DNA from 4 places in the Rhodococcus mengyinensis genome. Region 1 is predicted to be linked to each of the others. Evidence: riboswitches for the same ligand, from Rfam matches in the RefSeq annotation. Region 1 holds a riboswitch; each other region holds the start of a gene.

Region 1 (7,065 bases):
GCAGCTGCGCCGCCGCGATCTTCGTACGACGGCGCAGCTCCTTCGGGTCCTGCGCCACCGTGATCGCGTGAAGGTCGGGGATGAAGTAGAACGCGTCGAAGTCGTCCTGCAGAGGCACCCACTGCTGCAGAGCACCCAGGAAGTTGCCGAGGTGGAACGAGTCGGCGGTGGGCTGGATGCCGGAGAGCACCCGCGGTTTCGCGATGGGTTTCTGAGCTGCAGGGGTCGACATGAGTACTGATCTTTTCACGTGCGCCGTGACGACACGAATCAGATACCGGCCGTCACCGGTACTGGACGGTGACCGGCGCGTGATCTGACCACCGCTGGTCGTAGGTTTCGGCGCGCTCGACGACGGCCTGCTTGGCCCGCTCAGCCAGTTCCCGGGTGGCGATCTGGTAGTCGATGCGCCAGCCGGAGTCGTTGTCGAACGCCTTCCCGCGGTACGACCACCAGGAGTACGGCCCGGCGACGTCGGGATTGAGGTGCCGGACCACGTCGGTCCAGTGCGCGTCCTCGGCGAACAGGGCGCCGAGCCACTCCCGCTCGTTCGGGAGGAAACCGGAGTTCTTCTTGTTGGTCTTCCAGTTCTTCAGGTCGAGTTCGGCGTGGGCGATGTTCCAGTCGCCGCAGACCACGACGTGCCTGCCTGCCGCGACGGCGGCCGCTGCGGTGTCGGTGAGGTACCGGGCGAAGGAGTCCATGAACCGCTCCTTCTCCTCCTGCCGCGGTGTCTGGGCCTCCCCGGAGGGCAGGTACAGGCTCGCGACGGTCAGGTCGTCGAAGTCGGCCTCGAGGTAGCGGCCCGCGGTCGCGAACTCGTCGTCACCGTGGCCGACGCGGAAGGCGTCGGCAGGTTTCCGGGACAGGATCGCGACGCCGTTGCGTCCCTTCGACGACGGCTCCGCGGACACCAGGTTCCATCCGCCCTCCAGAGCGGGCGCGAGCGTCTCGGCGAGCTGCTCGTCGGACGCCCGCGTCTCCTGCAGACACACGACGTCGGCCTCTGTGCGCTCGATCCACTCGGTGAGCCCCTTGCGGGCGGCGGCGCGAACGCCGTTGACATTGACGGTGGTGATGATGTGTGGCACGGCAAGCACCGTAGCGGACGCGTACGACAGCGCGGCTACCGAGACGAACGGGCGCTGCGGCGTTCCATCGCGACCGCCACGGTGAGGACCACGAGACCCGCCACGGCCAGCAGCGCACCGACCGCGGCGGGCGCCGTGTAGCCGTAGCCGGCCGCGATCACGACACCACCGATCCACGCCCCGAACGCGTTCGCGATGTTGAGGGCCGCGTGGTTGAGCGAGGCGGCGAGGGTCTGGGCGTCCGCGGCGACGTCCATCAGCCGGGTCTGCAACCCGGGAACCATCGACGCACCCGCCGCACCGACGAAGAACACCAGCAGCAGCGCCGTGTACGGGTTGTGGGAGGCGATCACGAAGACGCCGAGCAACACCCCGAGCGCCGTCATCGATACGAACAGGCCGGGAATCAGCGCCCGGTCGGCGAGTCGGCCGCCGATCAGATTGCCCGCGACCATGCCCAGGCCGTAGATCATCAGGGCCAGCGGCACCAGCGACCGCGACAGGCCGGCGACGTCGGTGAGCGTCGTGCTGATGTACGTGTAGACGGCGAACATGCCACCGAACCCGACCATGCCGATGATCAGCGTCATCCACACCTGCGCGCGGCGCAGGGCACCGAGTTCGGTGAGGGGATTCGACATCCGCATGGCGGCGAGCGCGGGCACCCACGACCAGATCGCGCCCAGTGTCACCACACCGATCACGGCCACGAGCGCGAAGGCGCTGCGCCAGCCGAGCGTCTGGCCCAGCCACGACGCGACGGGAACGCCGACGACGTTGGCCACCGACAGTCCCATCATCACGAGAGCGACCGCCCTGGCTCGCTGGCCGCGGTCCGCGAGGTGCGCCGCCACGAGGGCCGCGACACCGAAGTAGGCGCCGTGCGGCAGGCCCGCCACGAACCGCGCGGCCATCAGCACGCCGTAGTTCGGCGCGAACACCGTGGCGGCGTTGCCGATCGTGAACGCCGCCATCAACGCGATCAGCAGCGTCTTACGGGGCACCCGCGCGGTCAACGCCGCGATGAGTGGCGCGCCGACGACCACACCCAGCGCATACGCCGAGATGACGTGCCCGGCCGTCGGCTCGGTGATCCCGAGACTCGACGCCATCTCGGGCAGTAGCCCCATCGCCACGAACTCGGTGGTCCCGATCCCGAAGCCACCGAGCGCGAGCGCGATCATGGCGAGCTTGCGGACGGACGGATGTTGGGCGATGACACCGAGGTGCTCGGGGCGGACGGGGGTGGAAGTGCTCACAGCAGAACTTTCGACTAGGCGGGGAGACGGCTACGCGGCGCACGGCGCCTCGTTGCGCAACGACCCACATCGAAATTCTCTTCCCCGGATTCCGCTTTTCGCGCCGCGAGCGACCGTGAGATGACTCACCCGGCCCGGAAACCCCGAACGGGACGCCCCGTGAGGGGACGTCCCGCTCGTAACGCTGTGGCTCGGTGCCTACTGCTCGGCGATGGCCTTCTGGAGGTTGATGTCCAGCGCACCGAGGAACTCCTCGGTGGTCAGGTAGCCCTGGTCGCCGCCGACCAGCATCGCGAGGTCCTTGGTCATCTGGCCACCCTCGACGGTCTTGATGACCACGTCTTCGAGCTTCTGGGCGAAGCCGATGACGTCGGGGGTGTTGTCCAGCTTGCCGCGGTGCTCGAGTCCACGGGTCCACGCGAAGATCGACGCGATGGGGTTGGTGGACGTCGGCTTGCCCTGCTGGTGCTGACGGAAGTGACGCGTCACGGTGCCGTGTGCGGCCTCGGCCTCACACGTCTGTCCGTCCGGGGTCAGCAGCACGGAGGTCATGAGGCCGAGCGATCCGAAGCCCTGCGCGACGGTGTCGGACTGGACGTCGCCGTCGTAGTTCTTGCAGGCCCAGACGTAGCCGCCCTCCCACTTGAGCGCCGACGCGACCATGTCGTCGATGAGACGGTGCTCGTAGGTGAGTCCTGCCGCGTCGAACTCCGACTTGAACTCGGTCTCGTAGACGTGCTGGAAGATGTCCTTGAACGCGCCGTCGTACGCCTTGAGGATGGTGTTCTTGGTCGACAGGTACACCGGGTAGTTCTGCTGCAGGCCGTAGTTGAGCGAGGCGCGCGCGAAGTCCTCGATGGACTTGGTGAAGTTGTACTGACCCTGGACGACGCCGCCGCCCTCGGGGAAGTTCACCAGCTCGTGCTCGATCGGCTCGCTGCCGTCCTCGGGCGTGTAGGTGATCATCACCTTGCCGGGACCGGGGACCTTGAAGTCGGTGGCGCGGTACTGGTCGCCGAAGGCGTGACGGCCGATGATGATCGGCTTGGTCCAGCCCGGAACCAGTCGCGGAACGTTGGAGATGATGATCGGCGCGCGGAAGATCGTCCCACCGAGGATGTTGCGGATGGTGCCGTTGGGCGACCGCCACATCTTCTTGAGACCGAACTCCTCGACGCGTGCCTCGTCCGGGGTGATGGTCGCGCACTTGACGCCGACGCCGTGCTTCTTGATGGCGTTGGCCGCGTCGACGGTCACCTGGTCGTCGGTCTCGTCCCGGTGTTCGATGCCGAGGTCGTAGTACTCGAGATTCACATCCAGGTAAGGATGGATCAGTTTGTCTTTGATGAACTGCCAGATAATGCGTGTCATCTCGTCGCCGTCGAGTTCGACGACGGTGCCCTCAACCTTGATTTTGGACATGGGTGCTTCGCGTCCTCCTAGGAAGATTCCCTGGTTACACGGTTGCGGTCGCACTTTGTGAGTGGGTCCGCGAACGGTTCGCTTTTCAAACGTAGACGGTCAAGGCGGCCGCTGGGAGACCGCACGTAAACAAGACAAGCGTACTGCTATGCGCCACGCTCGCAACACCTGGGGCACGGAGGCCATCCCTACTCACGGGTAACTTTTCCCTGCTAGTGGCCCTGATCGGTGCCGTTTCCGGTCGTTCCACCCCAGCCGCTAAGATTCACTCCAGGTCATGAGTGCCAGCAACGAGCCCCGGCTAGCTGGCCGGCAACCCTCCACCGCGGTGGGGTGCCCCGGGTGATGACCTGGTTCCCTGATTCATACAACAGTCGGGTGACAAGCGCGGGTCCGACATCGGAGGTTCATGATGTGTTGTTGTTGTCGTAGATAGACCCCAGACAAGCCCTGCGCGCGAACGAACCAGCAACTCCGTCGCGCCTCGTCAGACCACTGGAGTAGACAGCACATGACCGAGAACTGGTCGTTCGAGACCAAGCAGATCCACGCCGGGCAGACGTCCGACGCGACCACCAAGGCGCGGGCGCTGCCGATCTACCAGACCACCTCGTACACGTTCGACAGCACCGATCACGCTGCCGCGCTGTTCGGTCTGGCCGAGCCGGGCAACATCTACACCCGCATCATGAACCCCACCCAGGACGCGGTCGAGCAGCGCATCGCCGCCCTCGAAGGCGGCGTCGCCGCCCTGCTGCTGTCCTCCGGACAGGCCGCCGAGACGATCGCGATCCTGAACCTCGCCGAGGCGGGCGACCACATCGTCTCCAGCCCGCGGCTGTACGGCGGCACCTACAACCTCTTCCACTACACGCTGCCCAAGCTCGGCATCGAGGTCTCGTTCGTCGAGGACCCCGACGACCTCGAGCAGTGGAAGGACGCGATCCGGGACAACACGAAGGCGTTCTACGGCGAGACCATCTCCAACCCCCGCAACGACGTCCTCGACCTGCCGGGCATCTCCGGGATCGCCCATCAGCACGGGCTCCCGCTGATCGTCGACAACACGGTGGCCACCCCCTACCTGATCCGCCCCCTCGAGCACGGTGCGGACATCGTGGTGCACTCCGCCACCAAGTACCTCGGTGGCCACGGCACGGCGATCGCCGGTGTCATCGTCGACGGCGGCACGTTCGACTGGACCCAGGGCCGCCACGGCAACTTCACCACCCCGGACCCGAGCTACCACGGCGTCGTCTACTCCGAACTCGGACCGCCTGCCTTCGCCCTCAAGGCGCGCGTGCAGCTGCTCCGCGACCTCGGCTCGGCGATCTCCCCGTTCAACGCGTTCCTCATCGCCCAGGGTCTCGAGACGCTGAGCCTTCGCATGGAACGGCACGTGTCCAACGCGACCGCCGTCGCCCAGTACCTGGAGGCGCGGCCGGAGGTCGTGTCCGTCGGATACGCCGGGCTTCCGTCGTCGCCCTGGCACGACCGGGCGAAGCAGATCGCGCCGCGGGGTGCGGGCGCGATCGTGACGTTCGAACTCGCCGGCGGCATCGACGCGGGCAAGAAGTTCGTCAACGCGCTCACCCTGCACAGTCACGTCGCGAACATCGGCGACGTCCGCTCGCTGGTGATCCACCCGGCGTCCACCACACACTCCCAGCTGACCCCCGAGGAGCAGGCCGCCAGCGGCGTCACCCCCGGACTGGTCCGCCTGGCTGTAGGCATCGAAGGGATCGACGACATCATCGCCGATATCGAGACCGGACTCACGGCGGCGGCATCTTGACCGTGAGCGCTGTACAGAACCTGCCCGTGGCGGACGGACGTCTCGGCACCATCGACATCGGATCGCTCGAGCTCGAGAGCGGAACAGTGATCCCGTCGGTGTCCCTCGCCGTGCAGCGATGGGGTGAGTTGTCCCCGAACCGGGACAACGTGGTGCTCGTCGAGCACGCCCTCACCGGCGACTCGCACGTCACCGGACCCGTCACCGACGAACACCCCTCCCCCGGCTGGTGGACCGGGATGGTCGGTCCGGGTGCGCCGATCGACACCGACGAATGGTGCGTCATCGCGACCAATGTCCTCGGTGGCTGCCGCGGCACCACCGGTCCCGGTTCGATCGCCGAGGACGGGCGCCCGTGGGGCAGCCGTTTCCCGGAGATCTCCATCCGCGACCAGATCGCGGCCGAGAAGAAGTTCACCGACCTGCTGGGCATCGACAAGCTGGCGTCCGTCGTCGGCGGTTCGATGGGCGGAATGCGCGCGCTCGAGTGGGCCGTCACCTACCCGGACCAGGTGGCGTCCGCGCTCGTTCTCGCGGTCGGCGCCCGCGCGACCGCCGACCAGATCGGCACACAGACCACCCAGATCGCGGCCATCACCAGCGACCCCGACTGGCAGGGCGGCGACTATCACGACACCGGCCGGATCCCCCGGGCCGGACTGCGCATCGCCCGCCGGATCGCGCACCTGACCTACCGCAGCGAGGCCGAACTCGACTCCCGGTTCGCGAACTCGCCGCAGGACGGCGAGGACCCGTGGCGCGGCGGCCGGTACGCCGTCGAGAGCTACCTCCAGCACCAGGCCGACAAGCTGGTCGGCAGGTTCGACCCGAGCACATACGTGCTGCTGTCCGAGGCCATGAACCGGCACGACGTGGGCCGCGGTCGCGGTGGCATCGCCGCGGCGCTGGGGACGATCACCGCACCCGTCATCGTGGGCGGCGTCGACTCCGACCGCCTGTACCCGATCCGCCTGCAGGAGGATCTGGCCAACGACATCCCCACCTGCGACGGTCTGCGGGTCCTCAACTCACGGGACGGCCACGACGGGTTCCTCACCGAGGCCGCCGCCGTCGCGAAACTGCTCTCCGAGACGATGCAACTGGCCCGCGCGGGGCGCTGACCCCCGTGCGGGACGACACCCGCTCGGACCGCTAGTCGGTTCCGAGCGGGTCGATCGACACGGCCAGCCACACGATTGCGCCCCCGACGGCCACCAGCGCACCCACGTCGAAAGGCTTGCTGCGCACCGCGAGCAGTCCGACGCGCTCCGACGGCATCATCAACCGGAATACCGCCGCGAGCAGCGTGGCGACGCCGAACACGAACGCGCCTCGTCGCCACCGATCCGCGAGCACGAACACGACGGCCACGACGATGACGACCAGGACTGCGAGCATCGGCAGATTCTTCTTCGCGAACTGCCCCCAGTCGGCCATCTCAGCCGAGAGACGCTGCGACACGCTCGGCCCGCTCCACGACGTTGGTCAGCAGGAAGGC
Region 2 (6,998 bases), on a different contig from region 1:
AGCACGATTCGTCCGAGGCCGCGGCGGCGGTGAGCCGACGAGGTCCAGATCCGTTTGAGTTCGGCCGTCGTGTCGTCGTAGCGGCGGAAGGCCCCGCCCGCCACGGACGTCCCGTCGTCGACCAGAACGAGCAACGCGCCACCCGGTGCGGCGAACTCCTCCGCCGGATACGTGCTGAGATCGTCGTAGATCTCGTCGCGGGTGCGCCCGTACCGGGTGCTGTACTCGATCGCCAGTTCTTCGAGCAGCGGCGCGGCCAGCGGATCGGCCTGATCGACGAACACGGTCTGCACGGATTCGGTCCTCTCGGTCACTGGTCCTCCTGTCAGCTGGTCTTCGGGAGTCCGGGCGGGTTGACGACCGACGTGCCGACGGCCTCGCTCGCGATGTTCCAGCGTTCGAGAACCTGTGCGTACGTACCGTTCTCGATGATGTGGTTGATGGCCTCGTTGACGGCGGTCACCAGTCCGTTGTCCTTCTTGGTGAGCACGGCGATCTCACCCTGGAGGGCGTCGCCCGCCCCCGAGAACGTTCCGGCGATCTCGCTCTCCCCGGCCTGCGCCACGTGGAACGACGAGGACGGGTTGGGCCCGAAGTAGGCGTCGATCCGGCCCGACGCGAGGGGCAGGTAGTAGTCGGTGACGTTCTGGTAGTAGGTGATGCCGGTCGGTTCGAGCCCCGCCGCGACGTTCTGCTCACTCCACTTCACCAGCAGCGCTTCCTGATTGGTGCCGGAGGAGACCGCGATCTTCAGACCTGCGACGTCCTTGGGCTCCTTGATCTGGATGCCGCTGTCCTTCTTCGTCTCGAACGCGACCGTGTCGAGGCGGTACGTCGAGAAGTCGTACTTCTCCTTCCGCTCCTCGGTGACGGTGACGTTGGAGATGAACGCGTCGGCCTCCCCCGAATCGATGCGGACGAAGTTCTGCGCCCAGTCCGCCGCCTGGAGGTCGACCTTCAACCCGAGAACGTCGCCGATCAGGTACGCGAAGTCGGTCTCCGAGCCGATGAGCGTCTTGTCGTCGTCGGCGTAGAAACGCAGGGGCGGGGCGGAGCCGGCGCTGCCCGTCACGACGAGCGTGCCGCGGTCGCGGATCTGCTGGGGGACCTTCGCGGCGATCGACTCGACCTCGTCGGTGGTGATGCGATTCTGGTCGGCGGTGAGGTTGTATCCGGCAGCCGAGGTCGGCGCCGATCCCTCGTCCTCGACGTCGCCGCCCCCGCACGCGGCGGCGAGCAGCGCGACGGTGGTGAGGGCCGAGGCCAGAATTTTCGTACGGAACCGTGCGGTGGACATGTGTGCCTTTCGGGGATCCACACCGAGGTGGGGAGAATCAGAGAACTCGGGAGAGGAATGCTGTGGTGCGGTCGTGCTGCGGGTTGTCGATGACCTGCGAGGGCGGGCCCTGTTCCACCACGACGCCGGCGTCCATGAAGACCGCCGTATCGGCGACCTCCCGCGCGAAGCCCACCTCGTGGGTGACGATCACGAGGGTCGCGCCGTCCCGTGCCAATTGCTTGATCACGGCGAGGACCTCGCCGACCAGTTCCGGGTCGAGGGCCGACGTGGGCTCGTCGAACAGGATCACCGCCGGGCGCAGTGCGAGGGCCCGGGCGATCGCGACCCGCTGCTGCTGGCCGCCGGACAGTTGTCGCGGGTACTCGTGGGCCTTGTCACCCACGCCCACCCGTTCCAGCAGCGCAATCGCCTCGGCCTCGACCTCGGCCCGGTCGCGGCCCTGCGCCGACACCGGCGCCTCGATCACGTTCTCCAGCACCGTGAGGTGGGGGAACAGATTGAAGTTCTGGAAGACGAATCCGATCCGGGAACGCTGCTTCAGGATGTCGCGTTCACGCAGTTCGTGCAGTTTGCTGCCCTTGCGCCGGTAACCGATGAGGTCGCCGTCGATGCGGATGGTGCCGCGGTCGACCTTCTCCAGGTGGTTGAGCGTGCGCAGCAGCGTGGACTTGCCGGAACCCGACGGCCCCAGGATCACCGTCACCTCGCCCTTGCGGACCAGCAGGTCCACACCCCGCAGGACTTCGAGTGCGCCGAAGGACTTGTGGACTCCGCGAACTTCCACCGCGTACTCCGCCGGATGGGCTTCGGTTGTCATTTCGTGGCACCTCTCGGTACGGAGACACCGGCGTCACGGATCTCGGCGAACTTCCGGGTGAGCTTCTGCCACGGAGTCGGCGGCAGCGCCCGTGCCGATCCGCGCGCGTAGTGCCGCTCGACGTAGTACTGGCCGATCGACAAAAGCGTGGTCAGGATGATGTACCAGATCGTCGCGACCATCAGCAGTGGTACGACGCGGCCGTTGCGGCCGAAGATCACCTGAACCTGGTAGAACAGTTCGGCGATTGCCATCGTCGACACGATCGAGGTGCCCTTGAACAGGCTGATCACCTCGTTCGCGGCGTTCGGCAGAATGCCGCGCATCGCCTGGGGCAGAACGATCTTGAAGAACTGGCGTCGGCGCGGGATGCCCAGCGACTGCGCCGCCTCGATCTGCCCGTGGTCCACCGAGATGATGCCGGAGCGGATGATCTCGGCGGAGTACGCGGCCTGATGCAGGGCCAGACCGATGACGGCGGCGGTGAAGCCGCTGATGACACCGTTCACCTCGAACGTGAAGAAGCCCGGACCGAACGGAATGCCCAGCGACAGAGTCTGATACAGGTACGTGATGTTGAACCAGAACAGGAGCTGCACGATCAGCGGAATCGACCGGAACGCCCAGATGTACACCCAGGCGATCACCTGCAACACCGGGTTGTGCGACAAGCGGCTGACCGCCAGCACCACACCGAGTGCGAATCCGAGGACCGTCCCCCACAAGGTCAGCTTCACCGTCATCCACAGCGCCTGCAGCACGGAGCCGGCGGTGAAGTACTTGGCGAACGTCGCCCAGTCCCATCCCGGGTTGGTCGCGAGGCCGTGGACGAACTGGGCGAGCAGTACCAGCACGACGGCGCTGACGACCCACCGCCACGGGTGCCACCTCCGCGCCACTTCCAGCGCGGCGTCCCCGTCGCCGGACGGCACTGAATCGAGGGGCACGGCCGAACGCGCCTGAACGGGGGCGCTCACGCTCCCTCACCACTTACGACAGACATCACTGAGGCGGCCTTTCACCTGGAAACCGGACTGGAGGAGAGCGCGTCTTCCGCGGGATGCGGGCGCGCGTCAGGCGCTCACCGGGCGAAATGCCCGGTGAGCGTGCTGTGAGACCTCGTCAACAGTGGCAGGAGGTGGTCCGGCACAGGTCGATGTGCCGTCTGCGCCACGCAGGGCGCGCGGGGTAGTTCATGTGCTGCCTTCCATCGATCCCGGCGGTAGCACCCGCACCCGAAGAATTCGGAAGGGTTGCTGCGACGTCAACGAGCCAGGTCTCTCGGTCGCTCTGGATGGTTGAAGCGAACACTAGCCGCATTCCCGAACCCCGTCAACACGGGGTATTTCCCTGCAACACAGGGGAAATGGTGCCGATCGGCCGCAAGAATCACCGTGCGCAGAAGTACTGACAGACGGAGATCCATGCGGTTGGATGAGGCGTGCGGCCCTGCATCTCCGTGGTCGTGTGACCCGGCCGCCGGGCCTTCCGAGGCCCTTGTAACGTCGCCTCGGTGACACCACTCGAAGTCATCGCGATCCTGGTAGCCGGTGTAGGCGCGGGCGCGATCAACGCCATCGTCGGCAGCGGCACGCTCATCACCTTCCCCACCCTGGTGGCGTTCGGGTTCCCTCCGGTGACCGCCACGATGTCGAACGCGATCGGCCTGGTCGCCGGTGGCGTGTCCGGCACGTGGGGGTACCGGCGGGAACTGGCCGGGCAGGGACCGCGGCTGCGGTGGCAGATCCCGGCGTCGCTGTGCGGTGCGGTTCTCGGCTCGTGGCTACTGCTGCACCTACCCGAAACTGTGTTCGAACTCGTCGTCCCGGTGCTGCTGATCCTCGCCCTGATCCTGGTGGTGCTGCAGCCGAAGATCCAGGCCTGGGCGAAGCAGCGCGGCAGCCACGAGGCGGGCCTGAGCCCGGCGCGCCTCACCCTGCTGACCGTCGGGACGTTCGCCGTCGGCGTGTACGGCGGATACTTCACCGCCGCGCAGGGCATCCTGCTGATGGGTGTGATGGGCGCGATCCTGCCGGAGAGCCTGCAACGAATGAACGGCGCGAAGAACCTGCTCTCGCTCCTCGTCAACGTCGTCGCCGCGACCGCGTACACGCTCGTGGCCTTCGACCGGATCAGCTGGGCGGCCGCCGGCCTGATCGCGGTGGGCTCGCTGTTCGGAGGCGTCCTCGGCGCCCGTTACGGCCGCAGGCTGTCGCCGACCGCATTGCGGGGAACCATCGTCGTCGTCGGCCTCATCGGCCTGTTCCGGCTGCTCGCATAGTCGCGCATGCACCCTCCCGCTCCCTCATACTGAGTCGGTGAGCAAAGACGTAGAGCACCCGGGCTGGACCTATCTGATGGACATGGACGGCGTTCTCGTCCACGAAGAGCACCTGGTCCCCGGGGCCGACCTGTTCCTCGCCGAACTCCGGGAGTCGGGTACCCCGTTCATCGTCCTCACCAACAATTCGATCAGGACTCCGCGCGACCTCCGCGCCCGTCTGCTCCGCACCGGCCTGGACATTCCCGAGGAATCGATCTGGACATCCGCCCTGGCCACCGCGACGTTCCTGGCGAGCCAGCGCCCCGGCGGCAGCGCCTACGTCGTCGGCGAATCCGGGCTCACCACCGCACTGCACGACATCGGGTACGTCCTCACCGACAACGATCCCGACTACGTGGTCCTCGGCGAGACCCGCACTTACTCCTTCGAGGCGATCACCACCGCAATTCGTTTGGTGGAGAGGGGCGCTCGCTTCATCGCCACCAACCCCGACCCCACCGGCCCGTCCCGGGAGGGTTCCCTTCCGGCCACGGGATCCGTTGCCGCACTGATCAGTAGGGCCACCGGTCGCGACCCGTACTACGTGGGCAAGCCGAATGCGCTGATGATGCGCTCGGCGCTGCGGGCCATCGGCGCGCACTCCGCGAACACGCTGATGATCGGCGACCGGATGGACACCGACATCGTCTGCGGGCTCGAGGCCGGGCTGCAGACCATCCTCGTCCTCACCGGAATTTCGACGCGGGATTCGGTGGAACTGTTCCCCTACCGTCCCACCGCGGTACTCAAATCGGTCGCCGACCTGGTCGGCCGGACGTCGGATCCGTTCGGCGATGCGGCTCCGCCGCCCGTGAGTACTTCTTAACCGCGGGACGTTGACAAGTACTCACGGGTGGCGGCAGCCCGTGATACCCCTGATCGTCGCTGCCCTGTACGTCCCGAACCTGATCCGGTTCCCGTCGCCACCGGCGAACGTCACGTCGTGGTGTCCGGGTCGGTCGGCGTGCACGTCGAGCCGGTCCATTCCGGCGTCGGCGGCGATCGCACGGGCCGCGGCCAGCACGGCGGGCCAGTCGGCGTCGCCGATCGGGGTGTCGGACAGCAATACCGGCGTGGTGACGGATTGCCCCTCCGTGTACGCATACGGTCCCGGGCACCCGCCGCCCTGGCTGCGTTCGCGATGCCACCGCCACCGAACATCCGGTGCAATCGCCGCAACGGCATCGCTTATCCGCATCAGCGCATCGGTGACCTGCCACTCGGTGACCGCGAGTGTCGGCCGGTCGCTCAGGCTCGCTGCCGCCGCCGCAACCTCCTCGTCGCTGAAGTTGTACGGGTTGTCCGGCACGCCACCACATCCGCTCGTCAGGATCGCCGCGCCGATCACGGCGACCGCCTTCACCACCCACCCGCCGCGGACCGTCACCGGACAGCCAGTTCCGGCATGCCCGCGACGATCACCGCCATGTTGTAGCCGGACGTCCGCAGCTCCCCGTTGTCACTCGGCCGCGGATACTCGCTGTGCCCGCTGGCATCTTCGCGCCGCACGCCGTCCGGGGTCGACGCCTCGAGCACCGACAGTTGTTCGAGGTCCGTCTGCACCGGATCGGGGCCGAGCCTGCCGAACCCGTCTGCCACGGTGATGGGGTCATCGGGCGCGCGCATCACGAACCCGTGCCGGGGTGCCAACCCGAGATCCGATTCGTCGTTCGCGTCGAACCCGGGCGAACCGTAGAACACGGCGTCGTCGACCGGTTGCCGCGGTCCCGCGTCCTGCAGGGCCAGGCCCTGGGTGTACGAACCATACGAATGGCCGAGCGCGGTGATGTGCGGATCGGGCGTCTGCGAGGCGACGTCGAGTCCCTCGTAGAACGAGGCGAGCTTCGGGGCACCCGCGGTCGCGCGGTCGGACTGCCAGGAATCGAGGAGCCATCCGCGCCCGAGATTCTGGTCGATGAACGGCACGTCGTAGTTGCCCGGACCGGTGGTGGTCGGCGGCTGATACCCCAGCCACGCGATCGTCGACACCGTGTCGCCGGTGCGGCCGGCCAGGTCCAACTGCCGTTCGGTCTCGGCCTTCAGCGCCGACGCCTCGTCGGTCATTCCGCGCAGCGAGGCGACGGTCGTGTCGATGCCCGGTGTGGTGACGGCGATGTGGTCGGCGGTGTCGGGGTCGCCGAGCGCGAATGCGGCCATCGTCCGTTCACCCGACTGCAGGTCCAGCAGCATCAGCCTGCCGTCCGGGTGATCGCGCACGAGTTTCTCGAGGTCGTCGAGGTCCCGCAACTTCTGCTCGGCGTACCACAACTCGGCGTCGTCGTCGGCGAATGCTCCACCGAACATGTTGCGGTCCAGCCGTTCCCGGAGCCGGTCCCGCTCCGTCTCCCACCGCGACCGCTCGTCGTCGAACCGGCTCACGTTCGCCTCGTGCCGCACCGCGGACGGGATGCCGTCGCGATCACCCACCCATTCGGGATGCTGCTCGATCACCTCGCGGCGCTGGGCTGCCGGCAGGGCGTCCCAGTACTCGCGGTTGTCCAGCGGGGAGCCGTCCCGCGGGGGCGCCGGGGCGGACAGTCCGGTGCCCGGTCGATCCG
Region 3 (7,065 bases), on a different contig from region 1:
CGCCACCCGCAGTCCGGAGACCTGGAGTAGCGGCGCCGTGGTGCCTGCCGCAGCAGTAGTCGTCGAGCTCATCGCACTTCCCTCTGTTCGAGTGCATGCCCGAGCCGGTGCGCCGACAGCACGACGGCCACGATCACCAGTCCGGGCAGGGTGGTCATCCACCACGCGGTGGCGAGGTAGTTCCGGCCCTCGGAGATCAGCGAGCCCCATTCCGGGGTGGGCGGCACCGCGCCGAACCCGAGGAAGCTCAGCGACGACACCGCGAGGACCGCCATCCCGAACTCGACGGCGGCGAGTGCCACGACAGGCGCGTACGAGTTCCGCAGAACGTGGCGGCGCAGCACCGTGTGCCAGCGGACACCCGACGCGAACGCCGCCTCGACGTACAGCGACCGGCGTACTCGCAGCACCTCCGACCGCATCACGCGGGCGAAGTTCGCGATCAGCGACACGCCCACCGCGATCGCCACGTTGACCGTGCCGAACCCCAGCGCGGTCACCAGTGCGAGCGAGAGCAGCAGGGCGGGGATCGACAGGAGGACGTCGACGACGCGCATCAGCACGGCGTCCAGCGCACCTCCGACGGCACCGGACAGCAGGCCGATCAGCGAACCGACGACCAGCGCGATACCCACGGCCAACAGCGTTGCGGTCAAAGATAATCCGGCACCGTGGACCACGCGGGTATACACGTCACGGCCGATGTTGTCGGTGCCGAACCAATGCGCGGCACTCGGCGCCTGCAGTTTCTGGGCGGGCACCCCGACCAGCGGGTCGCCGCTCGCGAACACCGACGGCGCCACCGCGAATCCGACCGCGACGAGGAGCACGGCGGCCGAGGCCACCAGCACGAGATTGCGACGCAACCACGTCACCGCGCGGCGTCCGCGACTGTCCGACTCGGACGCGACCACGGGAGGCGGTTCGGTCGGCGGAGCGCCGAAACCCTCGGCCTCCTCGATCAGTTCCCTGGTGAGGATGTCAGACATGAACCTTCTCCTCCACATCCGCGGTGGTGTTGCGGCCGGAACTGCGCCTGCCCTCGACGATCCGGGGATCGATCAGCGGATAGAGCAGATCGACGGCGAGATTGACGAGTACGTAGACGACCGAGCTCAGCACCACGATTCCCTGGACCACCGGAATGTCCTGCGCCATCACGGACGTCTGGGTGAGCCGCCCCACGCCGGCGCGCGAGAACACCGTCTCGACGACGACCGATCCGGCCAGCAGATTACCCACGAGCACACCGGCGATGGTGAACGCCGGAATGCTCGACAGGCGCAGCGCGTGCCGGGTCTGAATCTGCCAGCGGGACGCACCCTTCGCCCGCGCAGCTTCGATGAACGGCTGCCGCCACGTGGTCTGCAGACTCGCCGCGAGCACCTGCGCGATCACGGCACCGGTCGGCAGCGCGAGCGTCACCGCGGGGAGCACCAGCGTCGCGATCCCCTGGTCACCGAACGCCGGGAAGGCCTTCAGCCGGAACGAGAACAGCTGCAGCAGAATCAGTCCCACCCAGAACGTCGGCACCGCGACACCGAGCGGAGGCAGTGAGAACAGCAGATTCCGCACCCAGTGGACCCTGGTGTAGGTGGCGAGGAACGCGACCGCTGCCCCGAACACGACCGCGAGAACCAGCGCCGCCGACGCCAGCGCGAGCGTGCTGGGGACCGCGTTCCCGATCGCCTCGGTCACCGATTGCCCGGTGGCGATCGAGTACCCGAAGTCACCGCGGACGGCGTGGCTCAGCGAGTTCCAGTACTGCACCCACACCGGCTGGTCGAGGCCGTACCGCGCCTGCAGCTCCGCGACGGCGGCCGCGTCGACCGTCGTTCCGGTGGTCGCCGAGTCGACGGCGATGCTCACCGGGTCGGACGGCAGCAGGAACAGCACGGCGAACGACACGGTGAACGTCGCCCACAGGACGGCGATCGCCTGCAGCACGCGTAGTCCGAGGTAGCGAATCATGGCTCAGCGTCCGCTGATCCAGGTGTCGAAGAACTGGAGCCGGGCCGAGGCCTCGAACTTCAGGTCCTGCACGTTGGGACCGGCGCCGATCGCCTGCGACAACTCCACCGTGGGGATCCACAGACCGTTGTCGAGCACCTGCTGCTGGGCGTCGGCGACGAGCGCGCTCCGCTCGGTGGTGTCGGTGGTGGCGAGTTGCTTCGCGAGCACGTCGTCGAGCGCGGGAATCGGTCCGCGGTTGTTCAGGTTGCGGCCGTCGAGGCCGAACTGGGTGCGGAGGATGTCACCGTCGGCGCGGGTGCTGTTGTAGTAGGTGGCGTCGAAGTCCTTGGAATTCTGGCGGGCGATGGACTCCGGAGTGGACACGAGATTCAGCTGCAGATCCACTCCCACCTCTTTGAGCTGCTGCTGCACCAGTTCGAGGATGGCCTGGTTGCCGGCGAACACGGAGCTGAACAGAACGGGGAAGCTCAGCTTCTGACCGCTCTTCTCGCGGATGCCGTCGGCACCGGGAACCCAGCCCGCCTGATCCAGAATCGACTTCGCCTTCTCCGGGTCGTACGACACGTCCGGCAGCGCCACGTAGCCCGGGGTGCGACTGGCCAGCGTGCTGGTGGCGGGTGTGAAGTTTGGACCGAGTACGGTGTCGACCAGTTCCTGCCGGTTGATCGCCGGGACCAGCGCGCTGCGCACGACGGGGTCGACGAGCGGTCCGCGAGTCACGTTGGGCTGGAAGCCGAACGGGGTCCCGGGGTTCGACGTGGTGAGCACCTGCCCGCCCGCGCCTTCGATCTGCGGGGCGTCCTGCGGCAACGCGTCACTGATCGCGTCCAGCTGTCCCGAGGACAGGCTGCCCGTGCGGACGCCGGATTCGGGCACGACGCTGAACTCGATGGTGTCGAGGTAGGCCTCGCCGTCATGGCCGAACACGTCCGAACCCCAGTTGTATCCGGCGCGCTTGGCGAGGGTCACCGACTTGTCCTGCTGGTAGTCGGCGTACGTGAACGGCCCGGTGCCCGAGATGTTGCCGGTGCACCGTTCTTCGGCGGACTTCGCGACGGACGCATCGGACAGGATGCCCAGCTGCGGGGTGGACGACGCCTGCAGGAACTGCGCGTTGGGTGCGGCGAAGTCGACCTGCGCCGTCAGCGGGTCGATCACGGTGGTGCCGGTGTAACCGGCGAGGTAGCTGGCACCGAGCGGGGCCTTGGCGCCGGAGAGGGTGTTCACGATGGCGTCGAGATTCTTCTTCACCGAATCCGCGGTGAAAGGTGTTCCGTCGCTGAACGTCACCCCCTCCTTCAGGTGGAACGTGAAGGAGGACGCGTCGGCGTCGGTTTCCCAGCTCTCGGCGAGCCACGGCTTCAGTTCGCCCGTCTCCGGGTCCTGGTCGGTGAGCGAGTCCACCACCTGACGAGCCACGTAGACCGTCTGATTCGTGCCCGACTGCGCGGGGTCGGCGCACGTGGGCGCCTGGGACAGGCCGTAGCGGAGTGTGCCGCCGGGCTGCGCGGGGCCCGCATCCGCGGAGGAACTGCTGGAACCGCCACCGCAGGCGGTGAGTGCCGTGGCCAGCACGGCGGCGGCGCCGATACCTGCTGCGATGCGGGCACCGCGGTGGGGCGAGGACAAAAGCACTGATGGCACCGAGAACTCCGTGATCTCGAAGAAGTGCCGTGCGCGCTGCCCGTCGTATCGGCAGCGCTCACGCGCACAGGAAGGTGAGGGACACCGGATCCGACGCGGATGCGGTGTGAAGAGCCGGAACCCCGACGGATCGGGGTGTCAGGTCAGCTGTGACAGATCGAGGTGGACAGTCGGCAGAGATCGACGTGGAGACGCCCCCAGGCGCTCACGAAACCTTCGGTCAACATCGTTCCTCCATCGATCCCGGCGGTAGCACCCGCACCCGCAGGGCGGGGGGTTGCTGCGACGTCAACGAGCCAGGTCTCTCGGTCGCTCTGGATGGTCGTTACCGAGTGTAAGAGATCGCCGGTCGCCGCGCCACACGGACCCCGTTACCCCACGGCCTGCCGGGGCGGGAGTTCCCGCCGCGACAGAGCGGGCCGGAGACCGAGATGTTCACGCAGGGTGGAGCCTTCGTATTCCGTTCGGTACGAACCTCGCTCCTGCAATTCGGGCACAAGCAGGTCGACGATCTCGTCGAGTCCGGTGGGCACCAGATACGGCGAGATGTTGAACCCGTCCGTGGCCCCACTGCGAACCCACCGGGTGAGTTCGTCGGCGACCTGCCCGGGAGTACCGGCGAATCCGGAGCGCTGGGTGGTCGCGATCGCAACCTGACGCAGCGACAGGTTCTGCGCCTCTGCCAGGGCCCGCCATTCCCGGGCGATGGCGAGCGGATCCTTTCCGTCACGCGCCGCCCCACGGGTGACGGAGATCGGCGCGGGCACCGGATCGAATTCGGGCAGTGGACCGTCCGGGTCGCGATCGGACAGATCGCGGCCCCACACCTGACCGACCAGCGACAACGCCGTCTGCCCGGTGTACTGGCCCTCGAGAACCCAGCGCACCTTCTCCTCCACCTCGGACGCGTTCTCCGCGAGCACGATCTGCGTGCCCGGCAGAATCTTGACGTCGTCCTCGGGACGCCCTGCACGACGCAGTCTCGCCCGGATGTCCTCGGCGAAGGCGAGCGCCTCGTCGAAATGCGTTCCGTGCCGGGAGAAGATCACGTCGGTGTGCGCGGCCGCGAAGTCCCGGCCCGCCGGTGAGTCGCCGGCCTGGAAGATGACGGGATGCCCCTGCGCGCTGCGCGGCAGCGTGGGGGTGACCGTGACGTCGAACTGTGACGTGCGCCGGGACACCTCCTGCACACCGTCCGGGGTCGACCACGACGGCGCGTCGGTGCTCGTCGCGACCGCGCCGTCTACCCACGCATCCCAGATCGCCCGGGCGGTGTCGAGGAACTGCCCGGCCCGCTCGTACCTGTCGGCGTGATCGAGGTAGCCGCCGCGCCGGAAGTTCTCACCGGTCCACGCGTTGTCCGTGGTGACGGCGTTCCAGCCGGCACGGCCACCGGACAGCAGGTCCAGCCCGGACAGCCGCCGGGCGAGGTCGGCGGGCTCGTTGTAGGTGGTGTTCTGGGTGGCCACCAACCCGATGTGCCGGGTGATGCCGGCCAGCGCCGCGAGCTGGGTGATCGCGTCCGGCCTGCCCACGATGTCGAGATCGAGAATCTTGCCTTCCTGTTCCCGCAGACGCAGGCCCTCACCGAGGAAGAAGGCGTCGAACAGGCCCCGCTCGGCGGTCAGTGCCACCCGCCGGAACGTTTCGAAGTCGATCTGCGATCCGCTCGACGGATCGGACCAGATCGTCGTGTGGTTGACGCCCTGGAAGAAGACACCGAAGTGCACCTGGGCGCCGGGCCTGGCGTACGAGTTGTCGGTCATGTTCTCCACAACCTTTCAGCGAGAGGAGTCTTCGAGGCGCTCGGCCTGGAATCGGGTGACGGGACGGTCGAGACCCAGCGTGCTGCGCAGGGTAGAACCGGGAATGGGACGGTGCGCGATGCCGGCACGGAGAAGTGCCGGGACCACGTATCGCGCGAGCACCGGAAGATCCTCGTCGACGACGGCGGGATGCAGGCGCACACCGTCGACGTGCGTATCCAGGGCGCGGAGCAGTTCCAGCAGCCCGGTGGCGTCGCCGGCGAACGACAGCCGTCCGCTCGGCGGGGCAGGTGTCGACGAGCCGAGCGCGACATCCAGTTCGGCGACCACCAGCGGTGCGCCGCCGGCCTTCGCGCGCCCGGCGGCCCCGACGGTGTCCTCGAGTGTCGGGCCGGACACCAGCACCACGTCGACCAGCGACGGATCCGTGTGCCCCGCGCGGCCGAACACCACCAGTTGCCCCTGCGGTGGCCGGGGCACGATGGCCGGACCCTTCACCGAGTACGTCTCGCCCCGGAAGTCGATGTAGTGCAATCGGTCGCGGTCGACGAAACGTCCGGTGGCGTAGTCGCGGATCACCGCGTCGTCCTCCCACGAATCCCACAGGTCCCGGACCACGGTGATCGCGTCCCGTTCCTCCCGCGCGAGGTCGGCGGGTGTGGTGACCTCGGCCCGGCCCAGTGCGCTCGCGACCCGCGGGTCGGTGTCGCGTGCCGCGATCCAGCCGCCGCGACCGCGCGACGCGTAGTCGAGCGTCGCGAGCTGGGAGGACGTGTGGAACGGCTCGGCGTACGTGGTGCCGACGACCGGTACGAGTCCGATCGTGCTGGTGGTCGCGGCGACGAACGCCGCCCGGTTCACGGCGTCGATCCGGCCGACGGGTCCCCCGTCGGCGCCGGGCGGCAGCAGCGAATCGTCGAAGGAGGCGAACGTGAAGCCGGCGTTCTCGGCTGCCGCGACGCGGTCCGCCACCGTTCGCCCGGTCAGCAACCGGTCGGGTGTGTGCGCGGCGCGCCGCCAGGCCTCGGGATGCGCACCCTCGCCGTCGAGTTCGATGCCCAGAACCAGGCTCATGCGTCTTCCTCCTCGGTGCCGGCCGCGAGGGGGCGGCTCGGAATGGTCTCACGCAGCGTGGGTGCCACGTCGGCCTGGAACAGCTCCAGGCTTTCGCGGTGCTGCTTGTCGCTGCCGACGCGGTCGGCGCTCAGGTGGATCACCTCGTGGCCGAACTGCTCGTGGTAACGCTGCACCTTGTCGATCACCTGCTGCGGGCTGCCGATCAGTGCGGAGCTGCGTTCGACGAAGTCCTCCACGGTCTCGAACACCACCGGAAGTCCTGCGCTGCGGGCGAAGTCGAGGCGAGCCGCGTGAATCGGCCGCCACACGTCCAGCGCATCCTGCGAGTTCGGCGTCACGTAGAACCCGGCCGTTCCGGCGCCGACGAGGGCGTCGGCGGGATCATGACCGTAGTGGGCCCACCGTTCGCGGTAGTGCCGGACGAGTTCGGCGTACGAGTCGATCGGGTACGTGACGTTCGCCGAGAAGATCGGATCACCGTAGCGGGCCGCGAGATCCACCGATTCCGTGCTCGTCGCGCTGCCGTGCCAGATCCGGATCCGCCGCTGCAGCGGGCGCGGAAGGGCGACAGCGTGCTCGAGAGACGGCCGGAACGTGCCTTCCC
Region 4 (7,065 bases), on a different contig from region 1:
CCTCGACGGGGTCGTCGCGCACACCGCCTGAGATCAGGTCAGCCCGGCCCTCGCGACTGCGCCCGCGAACAGTGCGGTGACCGCGGCGCCCATCGTCGCCTGATCCACTTCCTCGGGGTCCACGGAGTGCTCGAGCACGAGACCGGAGATGAGCGCCATCAGCGAGATGGCCGTGGTGCGGACGTCGAACGTGTCGTCGACCCCCCACTCCCGCGCGCGTTCACCGATCAGTTCGACGAGCTTTCCCCGCAGTTGCCGCCGCTCCCGCAGGTAGGCCTGCGCGATCTGCGGGTCACGTGCCGCGAGTACGCCGAATTCGAGTACCAGCAGCGACCATCCCGGCTCGCGCACCATCCACGACGCGATCGCCTCGCCGCCTTTGCCCGCGGCATCCGAGGGGTTCATGCCGGCGATCTCGGCGAGGACCCGTCCCGCCAGTTCGAGTGAGCGCGCGGCGAAAAGTTCGGCGAACAGGTCCTGCTTCGACTCGAAGTTCGAGTAGACCGCCCCCTTGGTGAATCCGGCCCGGCGGGCCACCTCGGCGAGCCTGGCCGCACTGAAGCCGCGCTCGGCGAATTCCTCCGCCGCGGCGTCGAGGAGGCGCTGACGCACGACGTCACGACCGGGACGCGTCGTGGGCGCCCATTCGGTGTGACGACTGTCCGGTTGACGATCTGCAGTCACGATACCTAGGGTATTCAATACCCACGGTATTGACAAGGATCGAGGACGTCCGATGACCATGACCGACAGCGAATCCACCACCCCGGCTCCCGTGCACCACGACAGCCCGGTCTCGAAGTACGGCGCACCCAAGGTGATGGTCGCGCTGGTCTTCGGCGTTCTCCTCCTCCAGCTCGGCTTCATCCTCAGCTACGTGGCCGCGTTCCATCAGCCCACGCCCCGCGACATCGAGATCGGCGTCGTCGCGGCGGAGGGACTGCCCGCAGGCACGGACCAGCAGGTCGCCGACCGGCTCGATGCGATCGACGACAGGCCGCTGCGCGCCCGTGTCGTCTCGGACACCGCGGAAGCCCGGCGGCTCCTCCACGACCGCGAGATCCAGGGTGCGTTCGTCATGAACCCCGTCGGCCCCGACACCCTGATCACGGCGAGCGCGGGCGGCAGCTCCATCTCCAGCGCGCTCGAATCGGTCTTCGCCCAGGTGGAGAACAGCCAGGGTCGCCAGTTCACGGTCCGCGACGAAATTCCGGTCGGCGCACACGACAACCGCGGACTGTCCGGCTTCTATCTCGCGGTCGGGTGGGTGGTCGGCGGCTACCTGCTCGCGGCGGCGATCGGCCTGTTCATCGGCGCCCCGCGAAGCCTCCGCCAGGCGACCGTGCACACGGCTGTCCTGTTCGGCTACGCCGTGGTGTCCGGCGCCCTCGGCGCCCTGATCACCACTCACGTGCTCGGCACGTTCGCAGGCCATTGGTTCCCGCTGTGGCTACTCGGAACAGGTGTCGTCTTCGGCACCGCCGTGTTCACGCTGGGGTTGCGCGCCTCGGTCGGCATCCTTGCGGTGCCCCTCGCGATCGCCGTCTTCGTCATTCTCGGCAATCCCAGCGCCGGCGGTGCGTTCGGTTCGAACGTCATTCCCGCCTTCTACGCGGCCATCGGACGCTGGATCACCCCGGGCGCCGGCACCGAGGGAATTCGAAGCATCGTGTACTTCGACGACGTGGGGCTCGGACAGCCCGCGCTCGCCCTCGCGCTCTATTCCGTGGTCGGGCTCGGACTGCTGTTCGGGTTCACCGCCCGGCGCCTCCGGAAGCCGGAATCGACTACGCCCCGTTCCGATGTCGTGTCGGACGACGCTTCTTGATGTCGTACCGGAGGAATGGACCTACTCTTGGTTCATGCCGACGCCCCTGCACCCCCACGCCGCGCATGTCGCCGAGACTCTGATCGCGCGAGGACACCATGGGGTGATCGTGACCCAGCCCGACTCCACCCACTCCGCGGCCGAGGCGGCGGAGTCTCTGGGGGTCGATATCGGTGCCATCACCAAGTCGCTGGTGTTCCTCCTGGACGACGATCCGATCCTGCTCCTCGTGTCGGGGGCGCACGAGGTGGATCTGGCGAACACGGGCAAACGACTGCAGGGAAATCTGACCCGGGCACCCCTCGACATGGTGCGGATCGCGACCGGACAGCCGATCGGGGGTATTGCCCCGCTCGGACATCCCACGAACCTTCCGACGTACGTCGACAACGCCCTGTCGGAGTACGCGGAACTGTGGGCGGCCGCCGGGCACCCGGACACGGTCTTCCGCACGTCGTTCTCCGAGTTGGTGCGGATCACCGCGGGCCTGGCGATCGACGTCGACTGAATCCCGGGCGGTTGACGCCCCTATAGTTGACGTCAGATCTCGTGAACGAGAATGACACAGTGCCCGCACGGGCCGACCCGGAGAATGATTTGTCCGACAGAGCCGAGAACGCCGAAACCGTCGATGGTTCGGACCTCCCACGCGACCATCGACTCGCCCCCGGAATCTGCGCCGAGGATTACCGCGCAGCCCTGCGTCGGCACCCGGCGGGCGTCACCATCGTGACCCTCGATTCGGGGTCCGGCCCGGTCGGCTTCACCGCGTCCTCGTTCTCCTCGGTTTCACTGGACCCGCCGTTGGTGTCGTTCAACATCGCGAACACGTCGTCCAGCATCGATGCACTTCATTCCGCGGATTCGCTGGTGATTCACCTCCTCGGCGAGCACCAGCAGCACCTGGCTCAGCGATTCTCCCGAAGCGCCGACCAGCGGTTCTCCGACGAGTCGCTCTGGGCGCGACTCGACACCGGCGAACCGGTCCTCCACGGAACTCCCAGCTGGTTGCGGGTGATCGTGGACCAGCTGATTCCCGTCGGCGATCACACGCTCGTCATCGGCCTCGTCACCCGCGTTCATGCCGAGGCAGACGACGACTCCGCTTCGGCTCCCCTGCTGTATCACGAGGGCCGGTACTACCGGCCCACTCCGCTCGGTTCAGCGAACAACGGCAACTGACCAGTTCAGGACGCCAGTACCCGCTCGCGGAGGGGGAGGTCGAAGCGACGCAGCGCCTCGTCGACGGCGTCGGCGGAGGTGACGAGACCTCGCTCCTCCAGCCACGGGAGGGTGCCGTCGACGAGCTGCTCCAGGACCCTGGGCAGCGACAGCGGCAGCACGGTCACACCGTCGGCGACGCCTGCCGCCTGGATGTCGGCGATGAGTCCGGCGAGGCCGACCGGAGTTCCGATGTACTGCAACGACACCGGAGCACGCGGCGTCGCCAGGGCGCTGTCGAGGAGGGCCAGCTCCTTGCGGGCGGCGCGGGCCTCCCCGGCGATGAGCACCTCGAGGTCCACCAGGACGGTGACGCTGTCGGGGTCGCGACCGTCGGCGACGAGTTCGGCGCGGATCCGTGCGCGTTCCTGCTGCGCCTCACGCAGATCGGACGCCCGGATCCGGACGACGTTCGGCGGGAACGACGTGAGGTCGAGCTGATCCGTCGAATCGGCGGTCAGGTCCACCCAGTAGTCCGCGCCGTTGATCGGCCGCGTGCCGGTGGCGCCCTCGGCCGCCGGGTGGTGGCCGGAGCCGGTCAGTTCGACGGCGACGCGAAGGGGACGGGATACGAAGGCATTGTCTCGAGACATAGGGGTTCCTCGGGAATGACGTGTGAATGAAACGGAGCTGGAAGAACGGTCAGCTCGAACACATACCCGAGGCGGTTCGGCACAGATCGACATGCCGACGGCACCAGTGAGCAATCATTGTGCTCCCAGCCTGCGATGCCATGCGGTCATACTAGCGCGTCCCGCGAAAAACGCGTCTCCGGCACCGGATTCCACTGGCCGCTCTCCTTGGCGTAGGTCCAGCTCCGGCGGCCCGCCACCAGGGTGCGCACCGCGTCGACCAGCCGATCCACGTCCTCGGAGCAGCTTCCGAGACCCACACTCACCCGCACGGCGCCGTCAGGCCTGCCAAGGCGGCCCAGCAGAGGATGGGCGCAGAACCGCCCGTCGCGAACTCCGATTCCATGTTCGGCGGAGAGGTAGGCGGCGATCTCTCCCGGCTCGAACCCGTCGATCGTGAATGTCACGATCCCCACGGTGTCGGGGGCGTCCGACCACAGCCGCAGGAAGTCCAGGCCGTCGACGGAGCCGAGGCCGTCCAGGAGCCGGCCGGTGAGTGCCGCCTCGTGTGCGGCCACCGTGCCGAAGTCCAGCTCGGACAGTGCATCGCACGCGGCGGCGAGCGCCGCCGCGCCGAGCACGTTGGGGGTTCCGGCCTCGTGCCGGGCAGGGGCGGGCGCCCACTGGGTCGATTCGACGGTCACGTTCCGGACCGCCCCGCCGCCTGCGAGATAGGGCTCGGCGGCGTCCAGCCAGTCCCGGCGGCCCACCAGCACACCGGCGCCGAAGGGGGCATACAGCTTGTGCCCGGAGAACGCGAGGTAGTCGACGCCCCACTCCTCGACGTCGATGCGCCGGTGCGGCGCGAGCTGAGCGGCGTCGACGAGAATCCGTGCGCCGCAACGATGCGCCACCTCGGCGAGGGCGGCGATCGGCAGAACCTCGCCGGTCACGTTGGATGCACCCGTCACCGCGAGCAGGGCGGTGGGCTTGGAGCACAGTTCTGCGACGAGCAGGCGGACCGTCTCCTCCAGCGTGTCCGCCGCCCTCACGACGCGAGAGTTCTTCCACGGCAGCAGGTTCGCATGGTGCTCGATGTCGAGGACGACGGTGCTGCCGGGGACGCAGCCGGCCAGCAGATTCAGCGAGTCGGTCGTGTTCCGGGTGAAGACCACCACCTGGTCCTCCCCCGCTCCGACGAACCGGGCGACAGAGTCGCGGGCCTTCTCGTAGCACTCGGTCGAGACCCGCGACGCGTAGCCGGCGCCGCGGTGCACGCTGGAGTACGTCGGTAGCAGTGCCCCGATCCGGTCGGTCACCTGCGCCAACGCCGGCGCACTGGCGGCGTAGTCGAAGTTGACGTAGGCACAGTCGCCGCCCTGAACGAGCGGAACCCGCAGGTCGGAGCCCGAAACCTGGGCCAGGGGGGCAACACACACGTCAGCGGTCAGTACAGCAGTCATCACGACATCCCTCGTAGTCAGGGACTCGTCGCAGGGTCGGTGCCCTCTCGGAGTCCGCGCTTGCCGGGTCCGGTATGGACCTCAGCCTGGTCGTCACCCGGAGCACCCCGCCGCGGTGGAGGGTTGCCGACCAGCTAGCCGGGGCTTGACGCTGGTACTCGTGACCTGTTTCGAAGATTGCAGGATCGGCGCGCAGTTGTCAACCCGAAACCCGGAGGGTCCCGGATCCGGGACCGAGAACTCGCGTCAGTTGAGAGTCACCCCGAGGAGCGGGGCGAGCTGATTCGCAATCGGGTTGAGGTCCAGCCTGTTCGGGTCCTTCTTGGGCGTGGAGTCCCACGGCTGAACGGTGGCGGGGTCGCCGAACACGATCCGGTTCGCACTGCGGACGCCGGTGAGACTGCCCTGCGGGGCTTCGCAGGACGCGGCAGTGTTCTGCGGGAAGTCCTGCTGCGTGTCGTCGAAGTTCGGGTCGTTCCGCTTCATCTCCTGGAGGATCGCCTGGGTGCCCTCGTAGCCGACGGTGCACGACGGCGGATTGTTGGTCTCTGCCACCAGACCCAGGTGAACGGTTCCGTCGTCGGGCGCAATGGTCGAAGACGCGGCCGCCACGCCGGGCAGATACACGAACAGCGTCTGCAGGGCGGTGGCCTGCACCGAGATCACCTTCGCCGTGGCGGACAGGTTGGCGAGGTTCGTCGTGGCACCGGGTCCGGTCTCCGAGACAAGTTGCCCCAGTTGATCGCTCGCCGGATTTCCGTTGTCGATCAGCCGCCGGACGTCCGGGTCGCTGCTGCGCAGACGATCCGCGAGCGAGTCCAGGTCGGCACTGAAATCCTTGATCGCCGACGACTGTTCGGACTGCGTATCCAGTACAGTTCGACCGTCGCGCACCAAAGCCAGTGTCCGGTCGAGCGATTCGGATCCCGACGCCGACAGCCCGGACAACGAGTCCGCGAGCGACTGAAGGTCTTCGCCCTTGCCGTCGAACGCCGCACCGAGTTCCGTCACGACGGTGTGGAGCGCGTCGATCGGCACGGATTTCGTCAATCCCTGTGTGCTGGCGAGCAATTCTTCGACGGGCACCGGCGTCGAGGTGTCGGCGGCGGCGATTCGGGACCCGTCCGTCAGGTACGGCCCGCGATCGGTGGCGGGCCGAAGGTCGACGTACTGCTCGCCGATCGCCGACCTGTTGGCCACGACGGCTTTCGCGGACGCGGGAATGTCGGGCGCGCTCGTGTCGATCCTCAGTTCGACGACGACGCCGTCCGGGGTCAGGGACATGTCCCCGACGCGGCCGACCGGCACGCCGCGGTACGTGACTTCCGCATTGGTGAAGATGCCGCCCGACGTCTCCGATTCGAGGTGCACGGTGTATTCGCCGAACCCGAGGAGATTGTCGAGACGCACGTAGTTGGCACCCACGTAGACGAGGCCCGTGAGGGCCACGAGAACGAAGCCGATCAGCTGCCACCGGACGAGCGGCGACCTCACCGTCGACCCTCGATGTCGCGTCGCCCGAACGCCGTCCCCGCTGCGGCGAGCCGGCACCGGTTCGCGAAACGACTGTTGATGGCGGCGGCAGACACAGGCACTCCGATGACAGAGGGATACATGAGACAAGCGGTCACACATATATCTAGTCCGGTCGCCGTATCAGCGCAAACTCCGAACCACCCTCGGTGGCGCACGTCACTCGCCGGTCTTGACTGAATTTTCAGTTTGGAATATCTTCGGTTCCCAACAGGACGTGATGACAGTCACCTCCGACCCGGAATGTGAGGTCCGCAGTGTCCACGAATCTCGACCCGACGACGCCCCTCGACGACGACGCCCCCTCCCCGCCGGAGGACCGCTTCGGACACGTCGAGACGATCGGCGTGGAATACATCCCCGAATCGGAACGCGATTCGCGACCGCTCAACATGCTCGCCGTGTTCTTCGGCGGCAACCTGGCGTTCTCGGTGATCGTGTTCGGCTG

The links. A riboswitch is a leader RNA that binds a small molecule or an ion and turns the genes downstream of it on or off. The one in region 1 is predicted to bind S-adenosylmethionine.
Region 2: linked by a shared signal. The riboswitch ahead of ACNJ7E_RS00915 (putative leader peptide) and the one ahead of ACNJ7E_RS28620 (bifunctional o-acetylhomoserine/o-acetylserine sulfhydrylase) in region 1 are both predicted to bind S-adenosylmethionine.
Region 3: linked by a shared signal. The riboswitch ahead of ACNJ7E_RS00875 (putative leader peptide) and the one ahead of ACNJ7E_RS28620 (bifunctional o-acetylhomoserine/o-acetylserine sulfhydrylase) in region 1 are both predicted to bind S-adenosylmethionine.
Region 4: linked by a shared signal. The riboswitch ahead of ACNJ7E_RS15765 (aminotransferase class V-fold PLP-dependent enzyme) and the one ahead of ACNJ7E_RS28620 (bifunctional o-acetylhomoserine/o-acetylserine sulfhydrylase) in region 1 are both predicted to bind S-adenosylmethionine.

Annotation. Positions count from the first base shown of each region.
Region 1 is NZ_JBLWIT010000125.1:46,036-53,100, forward strand. Features, by position in the region: gene trpS (tryptophan--tRNA ligase) at 1-232, opposite strand, end outside; gene ACNJ7E_RS28605 (exodeoxyribonuclease III) at 285-1,091, opposite strand; gene ACNJ7E_RS28610 (MFS transporter) at 1,127-2,350, opposite strand; gene ACNJ7E_RS28615 (NADP-dependent isocitrate dehydrogenase) at 2,549-3,772, opposite strand; SAM riboswitch class IV at 4,046-4,166, shown strand; gene ACNJ7E_RS28620 (bifunctional o-acetylhomoserine/o-acetylserine sulfhydrylase) at 4,284-5,567, shown strand; gene metX (homoserine O-acetyltransferase MetX) at 5,564-6,688, shown strand; gene ACNJ7E_RS28630 (DUF3017 domain-containing protein) at 6,720-7,004, opposite strand; gene ACNJ7E_RS28635 (bifunctional methylenetetrahydrofolate dehydrogenase/methenyltetrahydrofolate cyclohydrolase) at 7,006-7,065, opposite strand, start outside.
Region 2 is NZ_JBLWIT010000012.1:35,441-42,438, forward strand. Features, by position in the region: gene ACNJ7E_RS00895 (GNAT family N-acetyltransferase) at 1-314, opposite strand, end outside; gene ACNJ7E_RS00900 (ABC transporter substrate-binding protein) at 326-1,297, opposite strand; gene ACNJ7E_RS00905 (amino acid ABC transporter ATP-binding protein) at 1,335-2,117, opposite strand; gene ACNJ7E_RS00910 (amino acid ABC transporter permease) at 2,114-3,094, opposite strand; gene ACNJ7E_RS00915 (putative leader peptide) at 3,240-3,314, opposite strand; SAM riboswitch class I at 3,322-3,418, opposite strand; gene ACNJ7E_RS00920 (sulfite exporter TauE/SafE family protein) at 3,631-4,398, shown strand; gene ACNJ7E_RS00925 (HAD-IIA family hydrolase) at 4,475-5,266, shown strand; gene ACNJ7E_RS00930 (LppA family lipoprotein) at 5,288-5,827, opposite strand; gene ACNJ7E_RS00935 (alpha/beta hydrolase) at 5,824-6,998, opposite strand, start outside.
Region 3 is NZ_JBLWIT010000012.1:27,700-34,764, forward strand. Features, by position in the region: gene ACNJ7E_RS00855 (dipeptide ABC transporter ATP-binding protein) at 1-72, opposite strand, end outside; gene ACNJ7E_RS00860 (ABC transporter permease) at 69-989, opposite strand; gene ACNJ7E_RS00865 (ABC transporter permease) at 982-1,971, opposite strand; gene ACNJ7E_RS00870 (ABC transporter substrate-binding protein) at 1,975-3,609, opposite strand; gene ACNJ7E_RS00875 (putative leader peptide) at 3,762-3,845, opposite strand; SAM riboswitch class I at 3,850-3,943, opposite strand; gene ACNJ7E_RS00880 (NtaA/DmoA family FMN-dependent monooxygenase) at 3,990-5,384, opposite strand; gene ACNJ7E_RS00885 (LLM class flavin-dependent oxidoreductase) at 5,400-6,458, opposite strand; gene ACNJ7E_RS00890 (LLM class flavin-dependent oxidoreductase) at 6,455-7,065, opposite strand, start outside.
Region 4 is NZ_JBLWIT010000084.1:74,292-81,356, forward strand. Features, by position in the region: gene ACNJ7E_RS15730 (alpha/beta fold hydrolase) at 1-31, shown strand, start outside; gene ACNJ7E_RS15735 (TetR/AcrR family transcriptional regulator) at 34-744, opposite strand; gene ACNJ7E_RS15740 (ABC-2 transporter permease) at 737-1,828, shown strand; gene ACNJ7E_RS15745 (YbaK/EbsC family protein) at 1,863-2,336, shown strand; gene ACNJ7E_RS15750 (flavin reductase family protein) at 2,501-3,010, shown strand; gene ACNJ7E_RS15755 (LLM class oxidoreductase) at 3,016-3,642, opposite strand; gene ACNJ7E_RS15760 (putative leader peptide) at 3,692-3,784, opposite strand; gene ACNJ7E_RS15765 (aminotransferase class V-fold PLP-dependent enzyme) at 3,789-5,084, opposite strand; SAM riboswitch class IV at 5,136-5,250, opposite strand; gene ACNJ7E_RS15770 (MlaD family protein) at 5,331-6,578, opposite strand; gene ACNJ7E_RS15775 (purine-cytosine permease family protein) at 6,875-7,065, shown strand, end outside.